4 regions of the Arthrobacter sp. B1I2 genome follow, and region 2 is predicted to be linked to each of the others. Evidence: riboswitches for the same ligand, from Rfam matches in the RefSeq annotation. Region 2 holds a riboswitch; each other region holds the start of a gene.
The links. A riboswitch is a leader RNA that binds a small molecule or an ion and turns the genes downstream of it on or off. The one in region 2 is predicted to bind S-adenosylmethionine.
Positions count from the first base shown of each region.

Region 1 (2,191 bases), 3.4 Mb from region 2:
GGGCCGCGACGTCTGCTCGGCTAGCGTGTCCCAGAAGGAGGTGTCGGCGTCGGCAATGGATCCGTCCGCGATGGCCGCGGCGGTGGACGTCAGCGTGGTGACCGTCTGCTTGATCAGGTAGCCGTTGCTGCGCTGCCCCAGCGCATAGCCGTCCAGGTAGTGGTCGGACATCCCGCGCATCTCGAAGAGCAGGGTGGCAATGCCGTATTCCACGGAGATGCCGTTGCGGCTGATGGTCTCGGCGCTGCCGCCCTGGTACTTGCCCAGGTGGCCCCAGCCGGTGGAGTCCACGTTGTTGAAGACCACGGCGCCGAGCTGCTTGGACTTTTCGACTACGTCGGGATCGGCGTTCGGGGTGGTGGGGTACAGGATGGAGCCTGACACCAGCTTGCCGTCCCGCTCGGCCCGGGTGCCCTGGTGGTGCAGGTCGATCATGTAGTCAATGCGGTACTTGCGCATCACGTTGTTGTGGAGCGCCTGGGTCTCGGGCTGGACCTTGGCCACGTGGTCCCGGTTGATGTCCACCCCTTCGGCGTTGTACCGCGTCATGTTGCGGTCGCCCTTGGCCAGGTAGTCGTCAAGGGAGAAATTCACGTCGCCCATGGCACCGTCGGCGTTGAGCATGGGGACAACCAGGATGTTCACGCCGTCCAGGATGCCTGCGGACTTGCCCGTGCCCAGGTGCTTGACGAACTCGAGGGCACCCTCGGTGGTGAGCTGTTCGTTGCCGTGCTGCTGGGTCAGGTACAGGATGGTGGGCTTGGCAGGGTCCGAGATGTACTTGACCAGGTGGATGTCGCGGCCTTTGACGGTCTGGCCGATGACCTCAAGCTCCATGGCCGGCTGGCGGGCGTCCTGGTCCTTCAGGAAGGAAACCATCTGGTCGTAGGTGGCCAGCTTGGTGGTGGTGATCTGGCCGTTGCCGTCGTAGGCGGGGCCTTCGCCCACGGCGTTGGCGAGCGGCGCGGGTCCTGCCACCACGGCGAGCGCCAGCACGCCGGATACGGCAAGGGTCCTGAAGGATTTCATCACAGTGCGTTACCTCTTTCGAGTGAATCAGGTGCGGTCAGCCGCCGTGTCCCCCATTGCGGCCTGTGACAAACAGCCAACCAATCTTAACGAAACCTGTCAATGGGCTGGACAATACCTGTAAGCCTACTCGTGGCCCCCTGGAGAGGGTGGGCGGCGAGCCAACCGGGAGCGACATAAAGGGCCGCGAATTTGCCCGGATACGGGCATCTCGATTTAGGTGAAAGTGAACCATCCGGAGCGGCCGAGAGACCTGGCTCGATGACGCCGCAGCAACCACGGGATCAGAGTCATCACTCCTGCCCGAAGGTGCTACTGCCAGGACCGATGGAAAGGAAGATTCCAGCATGTCCCAGAACACCGACCACATCCGCGTGACCCACGCCGGCTCGTTGCCCCGCACCCCGGAACTCATCGCGGCCAACGCTGCCAAGGAAGCCGACGGCATCACCCCGGAATTCCTGGAACTCCTTCAAGCCTCCGTGGTGGACGTAGTGCAGCGCCAGAAGGATCTCGGCATCGACATCCCCAACGACGGCGAGTACGGGCACACCATGTCCAGCTCCGTGGATTACGGCGCGTGGTGGAATTACTCCTTCGCCCGGCTCGGCGGCCTGGAGCCCACCAACGTTGACCGCTGGGCCGATGCCGAAGTGCGGCGGTCGTCCCCCGGCAGGGTGGTCCTGACCTCCTTCCCCGACCGGCGGGACCGGCAGGCCTTCAATGAGGCCTACAACGATCCCTCCTCCGGCATCCTCACCCACCGCAAGAGCGTCGCCCAGCCCAAGATCGCCGGCCCCCTGACCTACACGGGCCAAGATCTCGTTGGCTCGGACATCAGGAACCTGAAGACCGGGCTCGCCGCGGCCGGCCTCACGGACGGCTTCGTGGCGTCCCTCTCCCCCGGCTCGTGCGCCCGGGTGGCCAACGAGTACTACAAATCCGATGAGGAACTCGTCTACGCCTGCGCCGATGCCATGCGGGAGGAATACAAGGCGATCATCGACGCCGGCCTCACAGTCCAGCTTGATGACCCGTCCCTGGCCGAAAGCTGGGACCAGATCAACCCCGAGCCCGCCCTGGCGGACTACCTGAAGTTCATCCAGCTGCGGGTGGAAGCCACCAACTGGGCACTTCGCGACCTCCCCCAGGAACAGATCCG
Region 1 covers NZ_JAUSYC010000001.1:473,220-475,410, forward strand. The annotation lists gene QFZ57_RS02145 (M14 family zinc carboxypeptidase) at 1-1,029, opposite strand, end outside; SAM riboswitch class I at 1,258-1,363, shown strand; gene QFZ57_RS02150 (cobalamin-independent methionine synthase II family protein) at 1,377-2,191, shown strand, end outside.
Region 1: linked by a shared signal. The riboswitch ahead of QFZ57_RS02150 (cobalamin-independent methionine synthase II family protein) and the one ahead of QFZ57_RS18000 (bifunctional o-acetylhomoserine/o-acetylserine sulfhydrylase) in region 2 are both predicted to bind S-adenosylmethionine.

Region 2 (2,191 bases):
AGCGCGCCACTTCCGTGGCGTTGGCAACGTGGCGCTCCACCCGCAGGCTCAGCGTTTCCAGGCCTTGGGAAATCAGGAAGGCGTTGAAGGGGGACACCGCCGAGCCCAAATCGCGCAGCAACTGGACTCGGGCCTTGAGGATGTAGGAGAGGTTGGCACCCAGCGCACCATCAGCTCCAAGGTCGCGTGCATAGACCAGGCCGTTGTAGGTGGGGTCCGGGGTGTTGAATCCGGGGAACCTTGCCGGGTCCTTGCCGAAGTCGAACTTTCCGGAGTCGACGATCACGCCGGCAATGGCGGAACCGTGGCCGCCAAGATACTTGGTGGCAGAGTGGATCACGATGTCCGCGCCCCACTCCAGCGGGCGGATCAGGTAGGGAGTGGACAGCGTGTTGTCCACGATCAGTGGCACGCCTGCCTGGTGGGCAACCTCGGAGATGCCTTCGATGTCCAGGACATCCTGGCGTGGATTGGACACCACTTCACCGAAGAAGAGCTTGGTGTTCGGCTGGACCGCCTCGCGCCACTGGTCCAGGTTGTCCGGATCGGCCACGAAAGTAACGGAGATGCCGAACTTCTTCAGCGTGTGGGCGAAGAGGTTGTAGGTTCCGCCGTAAAGGCTGGGGCTCGCCACAATATGGTCCCCGGCCTCGGCAATGTTCAGTACCGCGAAGGTCTCGGCGGCCTGCCCGGAGCTCAGCAGCAAAGCGGCCAGACCGCCCTCAAGGCTGGCTATCCGTTGTTCCACGGCATCCTGCGTCGGGTTGCCGATCCGGGTGTAGATGGGTGCAAGCTCTGCCAAAGCGAAGCGGTTGGCTGCGCTTTCGGCGCTGGGGAACACGAAGGACGTGGTCTGGTAGATGGGCAGTGCACGGGCTCCTGTGGCACTGTCCGGCTCCTGGCCTGCATGGATTTGGCGGGTTTCGAAGGACCATCCGTTGGACATCCAAATCTCCTTTGACATGGGCCCGGCATGCTGGGAGCAGTACGGGCCGCGCTTGCTTCCGGCTCTTGCCGGACAGCCAGGTCCTCACCCGGGGCACCCCACCGCGGATGGAGGGTTGCCGGCCAGCGAGCCGGGGCTTGGCGCTGGCGCTCATGACCTGCGCCCAGTCTAGGAACCGGGTGCCTGCCGTGGACAGCATTGTGACGAACAAGGTCTTCGGACCGCCCCGGAGTATGTCCGGGATGGCCCGCCCCTGGCCGGAATTCCAGTAAGGGTACCCTTAGCTGAGAGCCTGATCACAAAGTGCCAAGATGTTGCCATGCGCATGGATCACGTCTCTTACGCCTGTGAACACGATGGCCTCGCGGCCACTACCGAACGTATTTCATCTGCCCTCGGCGTTGAGGCAGTGAAGGGCGGGGTGCACCCCCGGTTCGGAACCCGGAATATGATCATCCCGCTCGCCGGCCACAAGTACCTTGAAGTTGTGGAGGTCCTGGACCACCCGGCGTCGGACAAGGCACCGTTCGGACAGGCAGTTCGTGCCCGTTCCGCGGCTGGTGGCGGCTGGATGGGCTGGTGCGTCGAAGTGGACGACCTCGCCCCCTTCGAGGAACGCCTGGGCCGCGCCGCCGTGAACGGCAACCGCAAGTTCCCGGACGGCCGGGAGTTGGTCTGGAAGCAGATTGGCATCCTTGGCCTTATCGCCGATCCCCAGGTCCCGTACATGCTCAAGTGGGAGGGCGACCCGTCGCTGCACCCGTCCAACGCCTACCCGAGCAACCTCAAGATGAGCTGCCTGACCATTGCCGGCTCCGCCTCCCGCGTGACCGAGTGGCTGGGTGAGCCGGTGGAGAAGCCGCTCGAGGACGTTGCGGTGGAGTGGGTGGCCCCGCACGGAACACCGGGCATCCTGTCGGTTACGTTTGAAACCGCCAACGGGGCAGTCACTATCTGACGCTCCGGGCCTCTCCCTTCCGGGAGTTGAGTTCGCCGGGCTTGTACCCGGATCCGCTTCGGCCGCCATCAGGTGGTGACAACGGCGTCACCACCCGATGGCGGCCGAATCCATTTAAGTGGTTGCTTGCCCTCGCCAGGGGTAGCTGCCCTCGCAGGTGGTGGCTGCCCTCGCAGGGCGTAGCTGCCCGCTGCTGTTACAGCCCACACCGATCTTGAATGTTGGTGCCTCGTTGGATGATGTTCGTATGGGAATCAGCACGGGTGTTGGGGTGGTGTTGGAGGGTG
Region 2 covers NZ_JAUSYC010000001.1:3,855,367-3,857,557, forward strand. The annotation lists gene QFZ57_RS18000 (bifunctional o-acetylhomoserine/o-acetylserine sulfhydrylase) at 1-946, opposite strand, end outside; SAM riboswitch class IV at 990-1,104, opposite strand; gene QFZ57_RS18005 (VOC family protein) at 1,266-1,904, shown strand; gene QFZ57_RS18010 (HNH endonuclease signature motif containing protein) at 2,152-2,191, shown strand, end outside.

Region 3 (2,191 bases), 2.4 Mb from region 2:
AGCACGCTTCCGTTCCTTCAAGGAGGCGAAGCCGCTCCTGGAAGGTGGCCACGGACGGGTTGCCGTAGCGCGAGTAGACAAAGCGCTCGTCTTCGCCGGTGAAGGCGCGTTCAGCTGCTGCGGCGGATTCGTAGACGAAGCCGGAGTTCAGGAAGATTGCCTCGGACGTTTCCTGGAAGTTGGTGCGGTCCAGCCCGCCGCGGACGGCCTGGGTGTCGGGGTTCCAGCCGGGGGCGTCTTGGTTGAAAGCCACTTAGTTCTTTCCGAGGTTGGTGGGCAGGCCGCGGTTCTTCCAGCCATTGACGGTGCGTTCGCCGTAGCGGTCCGGCTCGCCTTCAAAGCCTTCCAGCACGTTGTAGGACGTGAAGCCGGCCTGCGTGGCGGCGGTGGCAGCCGCAACCGAACGGGCACCGGACCGGCACAGGAACACCAACTCGGCGCCCGGGTCCTCCGGCGCCTGCTCCTTGAGGTCCTTCACGAAGTCCGGATTGGGAATGCCGCCGGGGAAGGTCCACTGGATGAACAGCGGATCATTGTCCGTAGCTTTGGTGTCCGGGATGCCGATGTGGGCCCATTCGCCCTCGGTACGGACATCCACCAGGATTGCGCCCTGCTCCAGCTTCTCCCACGCTTCCTGCGGCGTCAGGTCCCCTGCGTAGCTCACGCGTGGCCCTCGCCGTCGAACTCGCCCTCAAACTCAGCATCCAGCTCATCCACCGCAGTGGCCACCGCCGCGTCAGCCGAGGCGATCGCAGCCGGAAGGACCACTGCCTGCGCCACGATCACGCGGGTGCCGTTGAACGTGGCCGCCGGACTGCCGTGCAGCACATAGCCCTCAGCCAGTGCGGCGGAGATCCGCTCGCAGAAGGCACGGTCGTCCGGGCCCGTGATCAGGCGGTAGGACAGTTTTTCTTCAGGGACGGGCGCGTCGGACACGACGGATCTCCTTCTCTCACGCTTGCAGCTCGAATCGGTCGATATGCCGAGTATTCACCTGAGGCACCCCGCCGCGAAAGGGAGGGTTGCCGACCGGCCAGTCAGGGCTTCACACCGGTACTCATTACTCCCCAAAAACGTAACACCTGCCGCGCCAAGCCGCACCGCCGCCGCCGTCATGTTCCGTAATTGAGCTGATGGCAAGGCGATAGGGTTCTTACCGGGGAGGCATGAAAAATGCTGCGGCACGTGCGTGCCGCAGCATTTGATCATGTGCCACCGTTACCCGGCGGCCTCCTGCAAGCCCAGGCGGACCCTATACAAGGCCGGGGTAGCTGGTCAGGATGTAGTCGGCAGCGGCCGGGCCCTTCATGCGAAGCCCGTTGCGGCGCGGCGAAATCCGGTATTTCATGGCTTCCCAGAAGCTGGACTCGGTGCCGGGCGTCTGCTCGTTGATGAAGCACCAGCTGGTGTACAGCCCGTAAAGGCGGTCGCGGTCCAGGCTGGAATCGGATGCCTGGTCGGGGTAGGTGGCTTCGTTAAGAAAAGTATCGAACTGCGAATGTGCCATGACGGCTCCCTTCGCTAGGTGCGCGGCGCCGCCGTTCGGCTACAGCAGCAGATCCGAGGCCCTGCACGGTGGCCATCGGATCTATAGGTCGTGTCCCGTCAAACGCATCGGGGCCATCAGCGGTGTCAGCGCTTCTCTACGCTGTAGACTTTACCCGTAGACTACAAGTGAGGCAACCGTCTCGAATCATCACCCCACGGTGACGGCAGGCAGCGAGGACCCAACCAATGATTTCCGCCAAAACTTCCGGGCCTGGCAGGCCTAAAACGAGGTTGAGCAGGGAGGTCGTGCTGGCCAAGGCCCTGGAGTTGGTTGACGCCGAGGGGCTGGATGCGCTGACCATGCGCCGCCTGGGGCAGGAGCTTGGCCGGGACCCGATGAGTCTTTACCGCTATGCCGAGAACCGCGCCGCACTGCTGGACGGTGTTTCCGAGCTGGTACTGAATCAGCTCGGGGTTCATCCGGACGACCCTGACTGGAAAGCCCAGCTGCGGAAAATCGCCCATGATCTGCGGACCCTGGCACTCCAGCACCCCAACGTGGTCCCCCTGCTGGTGACCCGGCCCCTTTCCACGCCGCTGGGCCTGCGTCCGCTGGGCACGCTGCGGCCCCTTGAGCAGATCCTGTCCCTGCTGGTGGCAGCAGGGTTCGAACCGGCAGATGCGCTCCATGTCTACCGCGCCT
Region 3 covers NZ_JAUSYC010000001.1:1,406,348-1,408,538, forward strand. The annotation lists gene QFZ57_RS06510 (O-succinylhomoserine sulfhydrylase) at 1-253, opposite strand, end outside; gene QFZ57_RS06515 (rhodanese-like domain-containing protein) at 254-664, opposite strand; gene QFZ57_RS06520 (DUF1737 domain-containing protein) at 661-936, opposite strand; SAM riboswitch class IV at 950-1,065, opposite strand; gene QFZ57_RS06525 (hypothetical protein) at 1,253-1,507, opposite strand; gene QFZ57_RS06530 (TetR/AcrR family transcriptional regulator C-terminal domain-containing protein) at 1,735-2,191, shown strand, end outside.
Region 3: linked by a shared signal. The riboswitch ahead of QFZ57_RS06520 (DUF1737 domain-containing protein) and the one ahead of QFZ57_RS18000 (bifunctional o-acetylhomoserine/o-acetylserine sulfhydrylase) in region 2 are both predicted to bind S-adenosylmethionine.

Region 4 (2,191 bases), 1.2 Mb from region 2:
TCGCGGCGTTGGATCATCGATCCCATTGACGGGACCAAGAACTTCGTCCGCGGCGTTCCGGTCTGGGCCACGCTGATCGCCCTCGTCGACGAAGGCGAGCCGGTGGTGGGCGTGGTCAGCGCCCCGGCCCTTGGGAAGCGCTGGTGGGCCGCGAAAGGCATGGGCGCCTACATGGGACGGTCCCTTGCCGCAGCCACCCGTCTCCGCGTGTCGGACGTGTCGAAACTCTCCGACGCCTCCCTCTCCTACTCCAGCCTGGGGGGCTGGAAGGAACGCGGAAACCTGGATGATTTCCTCGGCCTCACCGAGGACGTTTGGCGGACCCGGGCCTATGGGGACTTCTGGTCGTACTGCATGGTGGCCGAAGGCTCGGTGGACATCGCCTGCGAACCGGAGTTGAACCTCTACGACATGGCCGCCCTGGTGCCGATCGTGGTGGAGGCCGGCGGCCGGTTCACCTCGCTCGAAGGCGAGGACGGCCCGTTTGGCGGGAACGCCCTGGCCACGAACTCGATCCTGCACTCAGAGGTGCTCCACCGCCTCAACCCCTACCTGGATGATCTGCTGTAACTGCCGCAGCCTCCCCGTGAAATAGCCGCGAAAACGAATATTGCGATGCCGGACGCCTTCCAGGGGAGGTGTCCGGCGTCGTTTATTCGGCAGTGCGTAACAAAGCCCTTAACAATTGCCGCGGCTTCAGTCCGGGCCGCCCCATGTCCTACGCTTTTATGCAGGTCACGAGTGCCAGCGCAAAACCCCGGTTTGCTGGCCGGCAACCCTCCATTCGCGGTGGGGTGCCCCGGGTGACGACCAGGCCGGTCCGGAGCGGATACGGCAAGCGCGGATTCCCCTATGCCGGAGTCCTGTAACCAAGTGAGGTCTCTGTGACAACTGCCACCGTATCTCCCCAGCCCGTCACTGCCGAAGCCGCCGTTTCTGGTGCACGCCAGGCCGTTGCCGGCCGGCCGCTCGCTGCCGTCACCGGCGCCGAGATCCAGGCGCCCCTGATTTCGGGTGGCCACGTCCGGTACGCCAACCTCGATTACGGCGCCTCCGCCCCGGCACTGTCCGTGGTATCCGCCTACCTGAACGAGATCCTGCCCTACTACGCGAGCGTCCACCGCGGCGCCGGCTACGCCTCCCAGATCAGCACCTCCGTGTATGAGAACGCGCGCACCATCGTCCGCGACTTCGTGGGCGGCCGCCCGGATGATTCGGTCATCTTCACCCGCAACACCACCGACTCGCTGAACCTGCTGGCAGGTTGCCTGCCGGTGACTGATGGCCGCCCCGACGGCGACGTCCTCTACCTGGACATCGAACACCACGCCAACCTCCTGCCGTGGCAGGGCGTCCCGCACCGCAGCATCGTTGCCGCGGACACGCTCACCGGCACCCTTGAGGCCGTCCGCGCCGAGCTGGAACAGGGCGGCGTCAGCCTGCTCGCCGTCACCGGCGCTTCCAACGTCACCGGCGAAATCCTCCCCATCCGTGCATTGGCCGCCCTGGCCCACCAGCATGGGGCACGGATCGTGGTGGACGCGGCCCAGCTCGCCCCGCACCGCCGGGTGGACATCAGCGCGGACGGCGTCGACTATCTCGCCTTCTCCGGCCACAAGCTGTACGCGCCCTTCGGCGCCGGCGTCCTGGTGGGACGCCCCGACTGGCTGGACGCAGGCGTCCCGCACCTGGCCGGCGGCGGCGCCGTCAAGGAAGCACGGCTCGACGGCGTCAGCTGGGCCACCGGACCGGCCCGCCACGAGGGGGGCTCGCCGAACGTCCTCGGGGCCGCAACCCTTGCCCGTGCCACCCAGGTCATCGCCGGACTGGACCAGGAACGCTGGCATGCCCACGAGTCCGCCATCCGGTCCTTCCTGGTGGAGGGCCTCCAGGGCATCGACGGCGTCACGGTCCACCAGATCTTCAAGGACACCAACCCGGAAACAGACACCATCGGCGTGGTCAACTTCTCCGTTGAGGGCTACGACGCAGGACTGGTGGCGGCCTACCTCTCGGCAGAGCACGGTGTGGGCCTGCGCGACGGGCGCTTCTGCGCGCATCCCCTGCTGAAGCGCCTGGGCCTGCCATCCGGTTCCCTCCGCGCAAGCTTCGGGGTGGGCTCACGGCTCGAGGATGCAGAGCGCCTGCTCGCCGGCATCCGGACGCTGCGCAGCAACGGACTGGGATGGGA
Region 4 covers NZ_JAUSYC010000001.1:2,629,755-2,631,945, reverse strand. The annotation lists gene hisN (histidinol-phosphatase) at 1-570, shown strand, start outside; SAM riboswitch class IV at 734-847, shown strand; gene QFZ57_RS12285 (aminotransferase class V-fold PLP-dependent enzyme) at 885-2,191, shown strand, end outside.
Region 4: linked by a shared signal. The riboswitch ahead of QFZ57_RS12285 (aminotransferase class V-fold PLP-dependent enzyme) and the one ahead of QFZ57_RS18000 (bifunctional o-acetylhomoserine/o-acetylserine sulfhydrylase) in region 2 are both predicted to bind S-adenosylmethionine.